Halorhodospira halophila SL1: one gene and its partner. The protein of the gene in region 1 interacts with the protein of each later gene in a pairwise test. Links are inferred from orthologs where the notes say so. Each region holds a gene or a part of one and is shown on either strand. Other genes may lie near its edges. The genes, in order: hflK and ftsH.

Evidence for each region.
Region 2: the proteins of hflK (region 1) and ftsH interact in binary tests that used the Escherichia coli proteins (3 or more experiments, as listed by UniProt). The link is inferred for Halorhodospira halophila SL1 from one-to-one orthologs.

Annotation. Positions count from the first base shown.
Region 1 is NC_008789.1:744,148-749,566, reverse strand. Bases 1,361-4,172 are described here. They hold hflK (FtsH protease activity modulator HflK), read left to right. Parts: upstream 1,361-2,078; coding sequence 2,079-3,266; downstream 3,267-4,172. Other genes in these bases: hflC (protease modulator HflC), read left to right, coding at 3,266-4,172; hflX (ribosome rescue GTPase HflX), read left to right, coding at 1,361-1,993. Outside these bases: tRNA (adenosine(37)-N6)-dimethylallyltransferase MiaA, read left to right, coding at 1-331; RNA chaperone Hfq, read left to right, coding at 412-684; more of hflX, read left to right, coding at 713-1,360; more of hflC, read left to right, coding at 4,173-4,174; HHAL_RS03405 (DUF2065 domain-containing protein), read left to right, coding at 4,205-4,390; HHAL_RS03400 (ATP phosphoribosyltransferase regulatory subunit), read left to right, coding at 4,390-5,419.
Region 2 is NC_008789.1:1,939,119-1,950,978, reverse strand. The notes cover bases 5,279-8,258. They hold ftsH (ATP-dependent zinc metalloprotease FtsH), read left to right. Parts: upstream 5,279-5,780; coding sequence 5,781-7,736; downstream 7,737-8,258. Other genes in these bases: folP (dihydropteroate synthase), read left to right, coding at 7,736-8,258; HHAL_RS08930 (ribosomal RNA large subunit methyltransferase E), read left to right, coding at 5,279-5,734. Outside these bases: carA (glutamine-hydrolyzing carbamoyl-phosphate synthase small subunit), read left to right, coding at 1-265; carB (carbamoyl-phosphate synthase large subunit), read left to right, coding at 329-3,550; transcription elongation factor GreA, read left to right, coding at 3,547-4,023; HHAL_RS08945 (DUF4149 domain-containing protein), read left to right, coding at 4,084-4,530; ribosome assembly RNA-binding protein YhbY, read right to left, coding at 4,535-4,825; HHAL_RS08935 (hypothetical protein), read left to right, coding at 4,879-5,109; more of HHAL_RS08930, read left to right, coding at 5,096-5,278; more of folP, read left to right, coding at 8,259-8,596; glmM (phosphoglucosamine mutase), read left to right, coding at 8,610-9,977; tpiA (triose-phosphate isomerase), read left to right, coding at 10,046-10,795; preprotein translocase subunit SecG, read left to right, coding at 10,805-11,221; HHAL_RS08895 (NADH-quinone oxidoreductase subunit A), read left to right, coding at 11,664-11,860. UniProt on the Escherichia coli protein: Acts as a processive, ATP-dependent zinc metallopeptidase for both cytoplasmic and membrane proteins. Plays a role in the quality control of integral membrane proteins.

The DNA of each region.
Region 1 (5,419 bases):
TGCCTGGCTGCACCGGCGTATCGAGGCGCGCTTTCGGGCCATGCTGGCCGCCGGCCTGGTGGGCGAGGTGGTGGCGCTGCACCGCCGAGGCGATCTCAGCGAGGAACTCCCGGCGGTGCGAGCGGTCGGATACAGACAGATCTGGCACTACCTCGAAGGCGCCTGCGATTACCGCACCATGATCCGTCGCGGCCTGCGCGCCACGCGGCAGTACGCCAAGCGGCAGATCACCTGGCTGCGCGGGCAGACCGACGGGGTCCGGTTCACGGCGGACGACCGGCTGGAGGCGCAGGTTCACAGTTACGTCACCGGGGCCCTCGGGGGCGTGTGATACACTCGTAGGCGTCGAGTAGCGCCCCTCCGGCGGGGTTCGCGGGTCCATAACAACAACAATCTTGGGGGCGATGCGCCATGGCGAAGGGGCAGTCACTGCAGGAACCCTTTCTCAATACGTTGCGCAAAGAGAAGGTCCCGGTCTCGATCTACCTGGTCAACGGCATCAAGCTCCAGGGACAGATCGAATCCTTCGACCAGTTCGTGGTGCTGCTGCGCAACAACGTGAACCAGATGGTGTACAAGCACGCCATCTCGACCATCGTCCCGGCACGGCGCGTGCGCCTGCCGCAGCAGGGCGAAGAGGCATCCGCCGAATCGATTGTCGGCGAGGAGGAGAGCAATAACTGAACAGCGCATCGGTAGCGGTCCGGCGGACCTGTTCGCCCGGCCATCCGGCGGTGAGCGGGCCGTGGTTCTGCATGTCCGGCTTCCCGGCGACGCCCTCGACGCCGCGGAAGAGTTTGAGGCGCTGGGTGACTCGGCCGGGGCCGAGGTGGTGGGCCGCTTCCGGCATCGTCGCGACACCCCGGACCCGCGCACCTTCATCGGCCGCGGCAAGGTGGCCGAACTGGCCGATTGGGTGCGCGAGCTGGAGGCTGCCCTGGTGCTGGTGGATCAGCCCCTGTCCGCCGCTCAGGAGCGCAACCTGGAGACCGACCTGGGCTGCCGGGTCCTCGACCGCACCGGTCTGATCTTGGATATCTTCGCCCAGCGGGCGCGGACCTTCGAAGGCCGGCTCCAGGTGGAACTGGCCCAGCTCAAGCACGTTGCCAGCCGCCTGGTGCGTGGCTGGTCCCACCTGGAGCGGCAGAAGGGCGGCATCGGTCTGCGCGGCCCGGGCGAGAAGCAGCTGGAGATGGACCGCCGGCTGATCGGCGGACGCATCCAGCAGATTGAGCGGCGCCTGGCCAAGGTGCGCCGCACGCGCGAACAGGGCCGCAAGGCGCGGCGCAAGCGCGAGCTGCCCGTGGTCTCGCTGGTCGGCTACACCAACGCCGGCAAGTCCACGTTGTTCAACCACGTCACCGGCTCGCAGCGCCGGGCCGAGGATCGGCTGTTCGCCACCCTCGACCCGTCCTGGCGCCGCGTGGATCTGGCCCGCGGCTCAGCGGCGGTGGTCTCGGATACCGTGGGCTTCATCAGCCGGTTGCCCCACGACCTCGTGGCCGCCTTTCGTTCCACCCTCGAAGAGGTGACCGACGCCGATCTGCTCCTGCACGTCATCGATGCCGGGGCCGAGGAGCGTGAGCACCAGATCGAGCAGGTGGAGGCGGTCCTCGCCGAACTCGGCGCTGACGCAGTGCCCACCCTGCGCGTCTACAACAAGGTGGATACCTGCGCCCTTGCGCCGGGACGGATCGAGGATGACGAGGGCCTGGTGACCGGCGTCCGGATCTCCGCGGCGACCGGCGAAGGGGTCGAGACCCTGCTGGAGGCCGTGGCCGAGCGACTCGGCCCGGAGCGCATCCGTCGCCGAGTGCACCTGCGGCCGGACCAGGGGCGCTTGCGCGCCCAGCTGTTCCGGCTGGGGTGTGTCATCGAAGAGCACTGCGCCGAGGATGGCCAGCTTGCCCTGGAGGTGGAGCTCCCCGTACACGAGCTGGAACGGCTCCATGTACGCGAGGGGCTCCCGCGTGGAGAGGTTGTCCCGGCCTGACTTCGGTTGCGGTTGGCGGGGCAGCTCCCTAGAATCGGACCGTTCGATCGACGGCAGATCGTCTTAGTCACATACGGAGTCCTGAATGGCGTGGAATGAGCCCGGCGGCGGCAGCCGCGACCCCTGGGGCGGTGGCCCCAAAGGAGGCGGCAGTGGGGGGCCGCCCGATCTGGATGAGGTCTTCCGTAAGCTGCGTGCGCAGGTGCAGGGCCTGTTCGGTGGGCGCATGCCCAGTGGGCCCTCCCGCGGCCCCGGGGCGACCGGCATCAGCCTCTTGGCCCTGGGTGCCTTCGTGGTCTGGATGCTCTCCGGGATCTACATCGTCGACCAGGGCTGGCGCGGGGTGGAGCTGACCTTCGGTCGCCACTCGGATACCACGGAGCCCGGGCCGCACTGGCACTGGCCGCGGCCCATCGGCCAGGTCGAGCGGGTCAACGTCGAGCAGCGGCGCATCGCCGAGGTCGGCTACGAGTCGATGCAGAATCGTGCCCGGCCGGTTTCTGCCGAGGCGTTGATGATTACCCGCGACGAGAACATCGTCGATGTGCGGATCGCGGCGCAGTACGAGGTCAGCGATCCGTTCCTCTACCTGTTCAACTTCCGCATGCCGGAGCAGACCCTCAAGCAGGTCACCGAGAGCGCGGTGCGCGAGATCATCGGCAAGCGCGAGCTTCAGTACGTGCTGACCGAGGGGCGGACCGAGGTGGCCCAGGAAACCGGACGGCTGCTCCAGGAAGTGATGGATGACTACCGCACGGGTCTGTCGGTGGTGCAGGTGGCGGTCCAGGATATCCAGCCCCCGGAGCCGGTACAGCCGGCCTTCGAGGATGCCATCCGCGCCCGCGAGGACGAGCAGCGCACCATCAACCGGGCCCAGGCCTACGCCAACGAGTTGATCCCGCGGGCCCAGGGCCAGGCGGCGCGCATTCTCGAGGAAGCAGACGGTTACCGCGAGCAGGTCATCGCCCAGGCCGAGGGTGACGCCGCCCGCTTCGAGGCGCTGGTGCCGCAGTACCGGGCCGACCCGCAGCTGATGCGTCAGCGCATCTACCTGGAGACTATGGAGGAGATCCTGGGCCGGGTGCCCAAGGTGATGCTCGACTCGGAGTCCAGCCAGTCGCTGATGTACCTGCCGCTCGACAAGCTCATGGATCGTCGGGGGAGCACCACGGCGCTCTCTGGCGAGACCAATATCGATGTACCGCAGGAACGGGACGCCATCTCGCCGACCCAGCGAGCACGAGAGGCGCTCCGTGATAGGGGGACGCGCTGATGCGAATCCTGAAGAACGTCGTGTTGCCCCTGCTGGTGGTGGCCGCGATTCTCGGCTACTTCTCGGTGTTCACCGTCTCCGAAAAGGAGGTGGCACTGAAGTTCCGGCTCGGTGAGATCATTAAGGCGGATTTCGATCCGGGGCTGCACTTCAAGACGCCGTTCGTCAACAACGTCCGCAAGTTCGACGCTCGGGTGCAGAACCTGGACGAGGAGCCGGAGCGTTTCCTGACGGTCGAGCAGAAGAACCTCATCGTCGACTCCTTCGTAAAGTGGCGGGTGGACGACGCCGAGCGTTACTACACCACGGTCCGCGGTGAGCCGGAGCGGGCTAACCAGCGTCTGCGCGAGATCATCCGCGACGCCCTGCGCGCCGAGTTCGGTAAGCGTACGGTGCAGGACATCATCTCCGGTGAGCGCGTGCAGATCATGGACATCCTGCGGGTGACCACCGCCGAGGCGGCGCAGAGCCTGGGCCTGGAGGTGCTCGATGTGCGCCTCAAGCGCATCGATCTGCCCGAAGACGTCACCGACTCCATCTTCGATCGCATGGTGGCGGATCGTGAGCGGGTCGCCCGCGAGATCCGTGCCCGCGGTGAGGAGGCCGGTGAGCGCATCCGCGCCGATGCCGACCGTCAGCGCACGGTCCTCCTCGCCGAGGCGTACCGGGACGGTGAGTCCCTGCGTGGTGAGGGTGATGCCACGGCGGCGGAGATCTACGCCAGCGCCTACGGGCAGGAGTCGGACTTCTTCGCCTTCCAGCGCAGCCTGAGGGCCTACCGCGAGTCCTTCCAGGGTGACGACGACCTGTTCGTCCTGTCGCCGGATTCGCAGTTCTTCCGCTTCTTCGACGGCGGTGAGCAGCTGCCGGGGCTCAACGGCGAGGTCGGTTCCCCCGATCAGGACTAACCGACAGAGGGGGGGGGGATCCTCGTGGAGATGGGTGACCTGCTCACCGCGATCGCCCTCCTGCTGGTGATCGAGGGTGTACTACCTGCAGCGAACCCCGGCGCTCTGCGCCGGGTTTTCCTGCAGGCCGCCGAGATGGATGATCGAAGCCTGCGGACCGTCGGTCTCCTGTCCATGGGGATCGGCGTTCTGCTGCTCTATTGGGTGCGAGGTTAATGGATCGCAAGGCACGGTGGATGCTGCCCGACGGCGTCGACGAGTTGTTGCCGCCGGAGGCTGCACAGGCCGAGGCGTTGCGCCGTCGGCTGCTGGATCTGTTCGATTCCTGGGGGTATGAGCTGATCATGCCCCCTTTCATTGAGTATCTGGAGGCTCTGCTGACCGGCACCGGCCGGGATCTGGATGTGCAGACCTTCAAGGTCACCGATCAGCTCTCCGGGCGGACCCTGGGGGTGCGCCCGGACATCACCCCGCAGGCGGCGCGCGTCGACGCCCATCAGCTGCGTCGCAAGGGCATTACCCGGTTGTGTTACATCGGCAGCACGCTGCAGGCCCGGGCCGAGGGGCCGGCCGGCAGCCGCAACGCCGTGCAGCTGGGCGCGGAACTCTACGGCCACGCCGGGGTGGAGAGTGATCTCGAGGTCATCTCGCTGATGCTCGCCACCCTGCGTGCCGCCGGGGTGGAGCGGCTGCACCTGGATGTGGGCCACGTGGGGATCTTCGAGGCGCTGCTCGAGGACCTCGGCCTGGGGCCCGCAGCGGAAGAGGCGCTACTCGACGCCCTGCAGCGCAAGGCGGGTGATGAGATCGCCGCGGTGCTGGCCGAGGCCGGCGTGGAGACCGCGCAGGCCGAGCGGCTCTCGGCGTTGGCCGGACTGCACGGCGGGGTGGAGATCCTCGACCGGGCGCAGACCGTCCTCGGCTGGGCCGGGCCAGCGGTGGCCGAGGCGCTGGAGCAGCTTCGGACGGTGGCCGACAGCCTGGCCCGTCGCGAGCCGGAGCTGCCGCTGCACCTGGATCTGGGCGAGCTGCGCGGCTACCGCTACCACACCGGCCTGGTGTTCGCGGCCTACACCCCGGGCTACGGGCAGGAGCTGGCCCGCGGCGGGCGCTACGACGGCATCGGCCAGGCGTTCGGGCGCCCGCGGCCGGCCACCGGCTATAGCGCTGACCTCAAGGCGCTGCTGACCCTTGGGCACGGCGTCGAGGGCCCGGCGGCCGGCGGGGTGCTGGCCCCGTGGCGTG
Region 2 (11,860 bases), 1.2 Mb from region 1 along the record:
CCACGGGGCCAACCACCCGGTGATCGATCTGGCCACCGGCCAAGTGCTGATCTCCAGCCAGAATCACGGCTTCGCCGTGGACGAGGCCAGCCTGCCGGCCCACCTGAAGGCGACTCACCGTTCGTTGTTCGACGGCTCGCTGCAGGGCATCCGTCGAACCGACGTGCCCGCCTTCAGCTTCCAGGGGCACCCGGAGGCGAGCCCGGGCCCCCACGACATGCGGCCGCTGTTCCAGCGCTTCGTCGAGATGATGGAGCAGGGCTAAGCGCCGCGCAGCTTCTTCTCTACAGCCGATCGCCGACCACTGGACCCCGAGCACTCTCGAATCATGCCGAAAAGAACTGACATCCAATCGATCCTGATCATCGGCGCCGGCCCCATCGTCATCGGCCAGGCGTGCGAGTTCGACTACTCCGGTGCGCAGGCCTGCAAGGCCCTGCGCGAGGAGGGCTATCGGGTCATCCTGGTGAACTCCAACCCGGCGACCATCATGACCGACCCGGAGACCGCCGACGCGGTCTATATCGAACCGGTGGAGTGGCAGACGGTCTCGCGGATCATCGAGCGGGAGCAGCCGGATGCGGTGCTGCCCACCATGGGCGGGCAGACGGCGCTGAATTGTGCCCTCGATCTGGTCAAGCACGGCGTGCTGGAGCGATACGGCGTCGAGATGATTGGCGCCAGCCGGGAGGCGATCGACAAGGCTGAGGAGCGCGAGGCGTTTCGCGCGGCGATGGCCCGCATCGGTCTGGAGACGCCGCGGGCCGAGCTGGCCCGTTCCATGGCCGAGGCCCAGGCGGCGCAGGCACGCATGGGCTTCCCGGTGATCATCCGCCCCTCCTACACCCTGGGCGGCTCCGGCGGCGGCATCGCCTACAACCGCGAGGAGTTCAACGAGATCGTCGAGCGCGGGCTCGACCTCTCCTACACCAACGAGGTGCTCCTCGAGGAGTCGGTGCTCGGCTGGAAGGAGTATGAGATGGAGGTCGTGCGGGACCGGCACGACAACGCCATCATCGTCTGCTCCATCGAGAACCTCGACCCCATGGGGGTGCACACCGGCGACTCCACCACCATTGCACCGGCGCAGACCCTGACCGATAAGGAGTACCAGCTGATGCGCGACGCATCGCTGGCGGTGCTGCGCGAGATCGGTGTGGAGACCGGCGGATCCAACGTCCAGTTCGCCATCAACCCGGACAACGGGCGCATGGTGATCATCGAGATGAATCCGCGGGTGTCGCGCTCCTCGGCGCTGGCCTCCAAGGCGACCGGCTTCCCCATCGCCAAGGTGGCGGCCAAGCTCGCCGTCGGTTACACGCTGGATGAGCTGCGCAACGAGATCACCGGCGGGGCGACGCCGGCCTCCTTCGAGCCGACCATCGACTACGTGGTCACCAAGATCCCGCGTTTCACCTTCGAGAAGTTCCCCCAGGCCGAGTGCTACCTGACGACACAGATGAAGTCGGTGGGCGAGGTCATGGCCATCGGGCGGACCTTCCAGGAGTCCTTCCAGAAGGCCCTGCGGGGTCTGGAGCAGGACCTTTCCGGGCTCGACGAGCGGCTCGATCGCAGCCGTCAGGATGTGCGCGATACGGTGCGCCACTCGTTGCGTCAGCCGACGCCCGAACGGGTCCTGCATCTGGGTGACGCCTTCCGGGTCGGCTTTACCCTGGACGAGGTCCACGGGATGACGGCCATCGATCCGTGGTTCCTGGCGCAGATCGAGGAACTGATCGCCGTGGAGGGGCAGGTCGCCGCGAGCGCGCTGGACGATTGTGATGCCGGTGCCTTACTGCGGCTCAAGCGCCGCGGTTTCTCCGATGCCCGGTTGGCCAGCCTGTGGGGCGTTACCGAGGCGCAGGTGCGGCAGCGTCGCCGTGAGCTCGGCGTGCGGCCGGTGTTCAAGCGGGTGGACTCCTGCGCCGCCGAGTTCCCCACCGCCACGGCGTACCTCTACTCGACCTACGAGGAGGAGTGCGAGGCCGAGCCCACCGGGCGCAAGAAGATCATGGTCCTTGGTGGCGGCCCGAATCGCATCGGCCAGGGGATCGAGTTCGACTACTGCTGTGTCCACGCATCGCTGTCGCTGCGCGAGGACGGCTACGAGACCATCATGGTCAACTGCAACCCCGAGACGGTCTCGACGGACTACGACACTTCGGATCGGCTGTACTTCGAGCCGCTGACCCTGGAGGACGTGCTCGAGGTGGTGGAGACCGAGCAGCCGGATGGGGTGGTCGTCCAGTACGGTGGGCAGACGCCGCTGAAGCTTGCCCGCGAGCTGGAGGCTGCCGGGACACCGATCATCGGCACCAGCCCGGACTCCATCGACCTGGCCGAAGACCGGGAGCGGTTCCAGGAGCTCATCGGACGGATCGACCTGATGCAGCCGCCGAACCGCACCGCCCGGACCGAGACCGAGGCGCTTCAGCTGGCTGCCGAGATCGGTTACCCGCTGGTGGTGCGCCCTTCGTACGTGCTCGGCGGGCGGGCGATGGAGATCGTCTACGAGGAGAGCGAGCTGCGCCAGTACATGAATGAGGCGGTGCGGGTCTCGCACAACTCGCCCGTCCTGCTTGACCGCTTCCTCGACGACGCCGTGGAGGTGGATGTGGACGCCGTCAGCGACGGCGACCAGGTGGTCATCGGCGGGATCATGCAGCACATCGAGCAGGCCGGCGTCCACTCCGGGGACTCCGCCTGCTCCATCCCGCCCTACACCCTGGGGCAGGATGTGCAGGACCGGATTCGCGAGCAGGTGCGGCTGCTGGCCCGGGAGCTCGGTGTGGTCGGACTGATGAACGTGCAGTTCGCCATCCAGGGGCAGCGCATCTTCCTCCTCGAGGTCAATCCGCGTGCCTCGCGGACGGTGCCGTACGTCTCCAAGGCCTGCGGTGTGCCCCTGGCCAAGGTGGCTGCGCGGTGCATGGCCGGCCGGACGCTGGCCGAGCAGGGGGTGGTGAGCGAAGTCATTCCCAACTACTATTCGGTCAAAGAGGCGGTCTTCCCGTTCCTCAAATTCCCCGGTGTCGATCCCATCCTGGGTCCGGAGATGAAATCTACCGGAGAGGTGATGGGTATTGGCGCCTGTTTCGGAGAGGCCTACGCCAAGGCGCAGCTGGCTGCGGGGGTGACCCTGCCGCGGGGCGGCTGTGCCTTTGTCAGCGTGCGTGAAGTGGACAAGGAGGCAGCGGTGGAGGTGGCGCGGGACTTGGTCCGACGCGGTTTCCGCTTGATCGCCACCCATGGCACAGCGGCCGCCCTCGAAGAGGCGGGCCTGGAGGTGCGCCGGATCAACAAGGTCATTGAGGGACGGCCGCATGTCGTGGACGCCATCAAGAACGACGAGATCGACCTGATCGTGAACACCACCGAGGGGCGGCAGGCCATCGCCGACTCCTACTCGATCCGCCGCGAGGCGCTGCAGCGCAAGGTCTGTTACACGACGACCATCGCGGGCGCTCGGGCGACGTGCCTGGCGCTGGATCACATGAAGGACTGGGAGGCCCGCCCCCTCGATGCCCTGCACAGGGAGATGACGGGATGAGCAAGATACCGTTGACGATTCGTGGTGCAGAGAAGCTGCGTGAAGAGCTTCACCGGCTCAAGCACGAAGACCGGCCGCGGGTTATTCAGGCCATTGCCGAGGCGCGTGAGCACGGCGATCTGAAGGAGAACGCCGAGTACCACGCCGCGCGCGAGCAACAGAGCTTTATCGAGGGCCGAATCCAGGAGATCGAGGGCAAGCTGTCCAATGCCCAGATCATCGATCCGGCTGCGGTCCAGGCGGCGCCGAAGATTGTCTTCGGCGCCACTGTGGCGCTTGAAGACACGGACACTGAAGAGACGGTCACCTATCAGATCGTTGGCGAGGACGAGGCGGACATCAAGCAACACCTGATCTCGGTCAATTCGCCCATCGCCCGCGCCCTGATCGGCAAGGAGGAGGGTGACGAGGCTGTGGTTCAGGCCCCGGGCGGAGAGCGGACCTACGAGATCGTCGAGGTTCGGTATGAATAGTCCCGGACGGTGCGGGCTGGCTGTGGAGGTGCGGTGCTGATCCGCGCCGCAGAGCGGGTAATGTTGACGGTGCTGGCCGGCGCGCTGTGGAGCGGTGGCTACATCGTCTCTCCGCTGCTGTTCCGCACCCTGGAAGACACCGCGCAGGCGGCGGCATTGGTTGGCGAGGTCACCGGGACGGCGGTCTGGGTGGTGCTGGTCTGTGCTGCGCTGCTGATCGCGACTCAGCTGCGCCACCGGATTCGTCCGCTGGCCGCACACTGGCGCCTTTGGCTGCTGGTGCTGCTGACCGTGGTGGTGGCCGTGGGGGAGTTCTGGGTCCGGCCGCCAATGGCGGCGTTGACCGAGCAGGCCGGCGAGGTCGGGTACCTCTCGGCCCTGCGCGCCGCCGAGAGCCTTTACATGGTCGCTAGCGCCATGGCACTGGTCCTGGTCGCCGGCGGAATCGAGCCGCGGCAACCGGAAGAAGGCGAAGAGACACCGAGCAGCGAGGATGCCGGCCGCTGAGCGGCTAGATCAGGACTTGGCTCTTCTCGGGGTTTTCCTGGTAGAGGAGCACGATGCGCCCGATGGTCTGCACCACGACGGCGCCGGTCTGCTCTGCGATCTCCGTGGTCATTGCCTGGCGTTCTTCCTTGCTGGCGCCGGCGAGCTTGACCTTGATCAGCTCGTGGTCGTCCAAGGCCCGCTCGATCTCCTCCAAGACTCCCTCACTGAGGCCGGCGGCCCCGGTCAGGACGACAGGCTTGAGGGCGTGGCCGAGCCGGCGTAGCTGCTTGAGTTGATCCGGGTCTAACTGCATGGAGGTGTCGGGTGCCTGGTGACTATAGATCGGGGAGGCTACCACGCCGTGGCGTGGTCCGGGCAAGCGGCGGTCCCCTGCGCGACGCCAAGATCGAGCTGGGGGTGGTGGTCCTGCTGGTCGTGGCCGTCTACTTTCTGACACTGGGACTGGATATCGCCGCCTGGCAAGAAGTCGTCGGCGTGCTGGCGGCGGCCTGCCTGGGGGGCGGTTGGGTGGCGTTGCGCGTGCGCGTGCTGGCGCGTCGCAGACTGGCGGAGGGCCGTGAGCATGGCAACTTGTAGGCGGCGTCGGCGAGGGTGCAACTCGCAGGCTCGGCGGAGCCGGCACGAGAGCGACCCCTTTGTCCGCCGTGCCCGGGCCGAGGGGTGGCGCTCCAGGGCGGCGCTCAAGCTGGAGGCCATCGATCAGCGTGACGGGCTCTTTCGGCCCGGGCAGGTGGTGGTCGACCTGGGGGCGGCGCCCGGCGGCTGGTCGCAGCTGGTGGCCCCGAAGGTCGGCTCGGCCGGGCGGGTGGTCGCCATCGACTTGCTGGAGATGGATCCGCTGCCTGGGGTCACGTTCCTGCACGCCGACTTCTCCACGGATGAGGGGTTACGCGCCGTCGAGAGGGCCCTGGAGGGCCGCCCGGTGGATATCGTGCTCTCGGATATGGCGCCGAATCTGACCGGTCACAACGCAGTGGACCAGCCGGCAGCCATGGGGCTGGCGGAACTTGCCGCCGACTTTGCTGGTCAATTCCTGCATAAGAATGGCGACTTTCTAGTTAAGGTCTTCCACGGCGAGGGATTCGACGCGTTCCGCGGGGACCTGACCCGCCGCTTCTCCCGCGTACTTTCCCGTAAGCCGGATGCCTCCAGGTCGGGGAGTCGGGAGGTTTACCTTCTGGCTCGTGGTCCGACGGTATAGTAAGGTGCCTGTCAGGTGCCGGATTCAGGCAGATTGAGGTGACGCCGTGAGCGACATGGCCAAGAATTTGATCCTTTGGGTCATCATCGCCGTCGTGCTGATGTCCGTATTCAGCAACTTCCAGGAACAATCGGCGGATGTGACCGAGAAGGTTCCCTACTCGGAGTTCCTCAACGAGGTCGAGCGGGGGAACATCCGCGAGGTGCTGATCCGGGGTGAGGAGATCACCATCCAGCACGCCGACGGCAACGAGTACCGGACCTTCAACCCGGAGGTCGACAACCGCGCGCTGATCGGCGAACTGCTTGAGCACGGCGTCACCATCGATGCCGAGCAGGCTGAAAGCGACAGCATGCTCATGCAGATCCTCATCTCGTGGACGCCCTTCCTGCTGCTGATCGCCGTGTGGATCTACTTCATGCGCCAGATGCAGGGAGGCGGCGGTGGCCGCGGGGCGATGTCCTTTGGCAAGAGCAAGGCCAAGATGATGACCGAGGAGCAGAGCAAGCACAGCTTCTCGGACGTGGCCGGTTGCGATGAGGCCAAGGAGGACGTCAAGGAACTGGTGGACTTCCTGCGTGACCCGAGCAAATTCCAAAAGCTTGGCGGGACGATCCCGCGGGGCGTGCTCATGGTGGGTCCTCCGGGAACCGGCAAGACCCTGCTCGCCAAGGCGATCGCCGGGGAGGCCCGGGTGCCGTTCTTCTCGATCTCCGGTTCGGACTTCGTCGAGATGTTCGTCGGTGTCGGCGCCTCGCGGGTTCGCGACATGTTCCAGCAGGCGAAGAAGCAGGCCCCGTGCATCATCTTCATCGACGAGCTCGACGCCGTGGGGCGGCAGCGTGGGGCCGGTCTCGGCGGTGGGCACGATGAGCGCGAGCAGACGCTGAACCAGATGCTCGTCGAGATGGATGGATTCGAGGGCAGTGAAGGGATCATCGTCATCGCTGCCACCAACCGTCCCGACGTCCTCGACCCGGCGCTGCTGCGTCCGGGGCGCTTCGACCGTCAGGTGGTGGTGCCGCTGCCCGATGTCCGAGGGCGTGAGCAGATCCTCAACGTGCACATGCGCAAGGTACCGACGGCGGACGATGTCCGGCCCGAGATCATCGCCCGCGGGACGCCGGGCTTCTCCGGCGCCGACCTGCAGAACCTGGTCAATGAGGCAGCGCTGTTCGCGGCCCGAGCCAACAAGGAGGCCGTCGATCAGACGGACTTCGAGCAGGCCAAGGACAAGATCATGATGGGCTCCGAGCGCAAGTCCATGGTGATGAAAGAGGACGAGAAGAAGCTCACGGCCTACCACGAGGCCGGGCACGCCATCGTCGGCTTGCTCACCCCGGAGCACGATCCGGTTCACAAGGTGACGATCATCCCGCGGGGGCGCGCGCTGGGCGTGACCATGTTCCTTCCTGAGGAGGATCGCTACAGCTACACCAAGCAGCGCCTGGACAGCATGATCGCCAGCCTCTTCGGTGGGCGGATTGCCGAGGAGCTGATCTTCGGCAACGACCGGGTCACTACCGGTGCCCAGAACGACATCCAGCGGGCCACCGAGATTGCCCGCAACATGGTCACCAAGTGGGGGCTTTCGGCGCGGCTCGGTCCGCTCGCCTACGGCGAGGAGGAGGGCGAGGTGTTCCTCGGCCGCTCCATGGCGCAGCAGAAGGACGTCTCCGACGAGACGCAGCACGCCATCGACGAAGAAGTGCGCGCAGTGATCGACAACAACTACACTGCGGCTGAGAAGATCCTCCAGGAGAACCTGGAGAAGCTGCACCTGATGGCTGATGCGCTGATGAAGTACGAGACCATCGACCGCGATCAGATCGACGACATCATGCGGGGCGACGAGCCGCGACCGCCCAAAGGGTGGCAGGATCGGGATCACGGTGGTGGCTCGGGCGACGAGGGTGAGACTGCCGGGGCCGATGACCAGCCCGAGGCCGAAGGTAAAGACGGCCGCGAGGGGCCCATCGGCGGACCTGTAGGCGAGCACTGATGGGGGCGGCAGTCGGCGGGGCGGTTCTCCATTGCGGGGACCGCCCCCTTACGTTGGATCGGCCGCGGGTCATGGGGGTGCTCAATATCACCCCCGACTCCTTCTCGGACGGCGGGAGCTATCTCGATCTCGATAGGGCCCGCGCACATGCCCGACAGATGGTCGCCGAGGGGGCCGACCTGATCGACGTCGGCGGTGAGTCGAGCCGGCCGGGGGCGCCTCCGGTCCCGCTGGATCAGGAGCTCGAGCGCGTCATTCCGGTGGTTGAGGCCTTGGTGCGTGAGGTCGACTGCCCGATCTCGGTGGACACCTACAAGCCTGCGGTGGCCCGCGCTGCGGTGGCGGCCGGGGCGGGGCTGATCAACGATATCCGTGCGCTGCAGGAGCCGGGTGCCCTGGAGGCGGCCGCTGGGCTCGGTGTGCCGGTCTGCCTGATGCACATGCAGGGGCAGCCGCAGACCATGCAGGAGTCGCCGAGCTACCACGACGTTGTCGCGGAAGTCGGTGAGTTCCTTGCCGAGCGGGTGGCGGCGGCCGAGGCGGCCGGTCTGCCCCGTGAGCGGATAGTGCTCGATCCGGGGTTCGGCTTCGGCAAGACGCTGGCACACAACTACCAGCTGCTGAGGCACCTGGAGCGCATCGTGGCGCTGGGGCTGCCGGTTCTGGTAGGGATGTCGCGGAAGTCCATGGTGGGCAAGCTACTGGATCGTCCGGTGGAGGAGCGCCTGGCGGGTAGTCTCGGCGCGGCGGCCGTGGCGGTTTTCCAGGGGGCTCGGATCATCCGCGCCCACGACGTGGGGCCGACCGCTGACGCGGTGCGGGTGGCGGCGGCCGCCGCCACCGCCCAGGAATCGCGCTGAAAGGAAGAAGGTCTTGGCCGAGGAAAGAAGCTACTTCGGAACCGACGGTATCCGTGGCCGGGTGGGGGAAGCCCCGATCACCCCGGACTTTGTCCTGCGGTTGGGCTGGGCGGCGGGGCGCGTGCTGGCCGGCGAGGGGCAGCGCAAGGTGGTCATCGGCAAAGACACCCGTCTGTCCGGCTACATGTTCGAGTCCGCGCTCGAGGCCGGCTTCGCCGCCGCCGGCGTCCACAGCCTGATGCTCGGGCCGATGCCGACCCCCGCCATCGCCTACCTCACGCGGACGCTGCACGCGCGGGCCGGGGTGGTGATCAGCGCCTCGCACAACCCGCATCACGATAACGGCATCAAGTTCTTTGGCCCCGACGGGTACAAGCTCGACGACGCCACCGAAGAGGCCATCGAGCGACTGCTGCAGGACGGGCCGCCGCAGATGGTCCGCTGCGAGGAGCTCGGTCGGGCGACGCGGATCAACGACGCGGTGGGCCGGTATATCGAGTTCTGCAAGGGGTCTGTCCAGCGGCAGATCGATCTGCGGGGTCTGCGGGTGGTCGTCGATTGCGCTCACGGGGCGACCTATCAGGCGGCACCGGCGGTGCTTGCCGAGCTCGGCGCGGATGTGGTGGTGATCGGCAACGAGCCGGACGGCCTGAATATCAACGTCGATCACGGCTCGCAGCACCCGGAACGTCTGTGCCAGCGGGTCGTCGAGGCGTCTGCCGATGTGGGTGTGGCCTTCGACGGCGACGGCGACCGAGTCATCATGGTGGATCGCTACGGCCGGGTGATCGACGGCGACGGCTTGCTGTACATCATTGCCACGGCCCGTGTGGCCCGAGGTCAGGTCCGCGGGGCGGTGGTGGGCACGCAGATGACCAACCTCGGTCTGGAGGTGGCCCTGCAGGAGCTGGGCCTGGTGCTAGAGCGGACCCGAGTGGGCGATCGTTACGTCCTCGAGCGGTTGCTTCAGGTCGGCGGCACACTGGGCGGCGAGTCTTCGGGGCACATCATCTGCCTCGACCGGACCACCACCGGAGACGGGCTGATCTCTGCGCTTCAGGTGCTCGAGGCGATGGTCACCACCGGGCGGCCGCTGGATGAGTTGGTGGCCGGGATGCACTACTATCCGCAGCGACTGGTCAACGTGCCGGTCTCACGCGGCCCGGACGTCATCAGGCTGCCAGCGGTGACCGAGGCCGTCGAAGAGGCCGAGCATCAGCTCGGTGACCATGGGCGGGTGTTGTTGCGCCCGTCGGGGACGGAGCCGCTGTTGCGGGTGATGGTCGAGGGCGCGGACGAGGGGCAGGTGAATCGCCTGGCCGACTGGCTGGCCGTTACCGTGGAGACCGCCGCTCGGGGTGCGGCGACCGACCCGATTTGATTTCAGGCGTTTGTGTAGATAGGCTTCGTCAGCTTCACAGGAATCGATAGACAGGGTTGGGTCTAGGCATGCGGCGCAAGATCATAGCTGGAAACTGGAAGATGAACGGCGACCAGGATCTGGTCCGCCGCGTGGCGGAGCGTGCTGCCGACAGTGCGGGGGATGCCGAGTTGGCCGTCTGTCCGCCGTACCCGCTGCTGGCCGCGGCGGCTTCACAGCTGCCCTTCGGTGTCGCACTGGGCGCCCAGGACGTGAGTGAGTACGACTCGGGCGCCTACACCGGTGAGGTGTCGGCGAGCATGTTGCTCGAAGCCGGATGCCGCTACGTGATCGTCGGCCACTCCGAGCGCCGGACGCTCTATGGCGAGGACAATGGCCGGGTGGCCGGCAAGTTCGTGGCGGCGCGCAATGCCGGGCTGACCCCGATCCTGTGCGTTGGTGAGACCCTGGCCGAGCGCGACGCTGAGCGCACCGAGTCCGTGGTCGGTGAACAGCTCGACGCTGTGATGGACGCCGTCGGCGGCGCCACCTTTCAGGGCGCGGTGATCGCCTACGAGCCCGTGTGGGCCATTGGTACCGGACGTACCGCCACGCCGGAACAGGCGCAGGCGGTTCATGCCTTTATTCGGCAGCGCGTCCAGGAGCGCGACGCCGGCGAGATCGCCGATCAACTGCCCATCCTCTACGGGGGCAGCATGAAAGCCGACAACGCTGCCGAGCTGCTGGCCCAGCCGGATATCGACGGGGGTCTGATCGGTGGCGCATCGCTGGATCCCGACAGTTTCCTTTCGATTTACAACGCAGCCGCGGAGGGCTGAGGTAGACCCATGTTTGAAGCGTTGCTTGCCGTCCATATCGTCATCGCCGTAGCCCTGGTGGTGCTCGTGCTGCTGAACCAGGGAAAGGGCGCTGACATGGGAGCCGCCTTCGGCAGCGGTGCGTCGAGCACCGTATTCGGCTCGCGCGGGGCAGCAACCTTCATGACCAAGCTGATTGCGACCTTGGGGACAACCTTCTTCCTCACCAGTCTCGGGCTCGCGGTGATTGCCGCCCAGGGGGTTGGTGGCGGTGCCTCGGTGATCGGCGATGACGAGGGCGTGCTGGAGAGCGACGACGAGGAAGAGACCGACCCCGAGGCGCCGGCGGCCCCGGATATGCCGGCTGACGAGGATGCCCCGGCACCGGAAGCCCCTGGCGAGCCGGTGGGGCCGGAGGCGCCTGGGGAGGGGGAAGGAGAAGAGTAGCCGGTTTCCGCGATCACGGGATTGATTCGCGGGATAAGGATTGCTATCATCTTTCCCGCGTTAGGGCAGGGTAAACGCCCGCGCAACAACGTCTACGTGCCGAAGTGGTGGAACTGGTAGACACGCCGTCTTGAGGGGGCGGTGGCGAAAGCCGTGCCGGTTCGAGTCCGGCCTTCGGCACCATTTATCTCTCCTTACCCTCCGCGCCCCTGCGCGATCCCTCCCCATCCCGAAGCCTTACGCTTGGTCACGCTGGCGGCCGGGATTGATATCCCGCAACCGTCACGATCGTTTCTCGGCACCATAACGTCTTTATAATCAGCAAGTTACGAAACGCGCTGAGTTGACACGGAGACAGAGCGCTCCGTAAACTCCAGCGATGTTCGACACGGGGGTTGGGGCTTGCGCCGGCCTCGTGTTGCCACCAGCGGAGCGGCGAACGATGCTAGAGAATTACCTTCCGGTTCTGCTCTTCATTGTCGTCGGGCTCGTCTTCGGCGTCCTGCCTCTGGCTGCCGGGTTCGTGCTCGGTCCTCGGCGTGAAGATCCGGAAAAGCAGTCGCCTTACGAGTGCGGCTTCGAGGCCTTTGAGGACTCGCGCATGAAGTTCGATGTGCGCTACTACCTCGTCGCCATTCT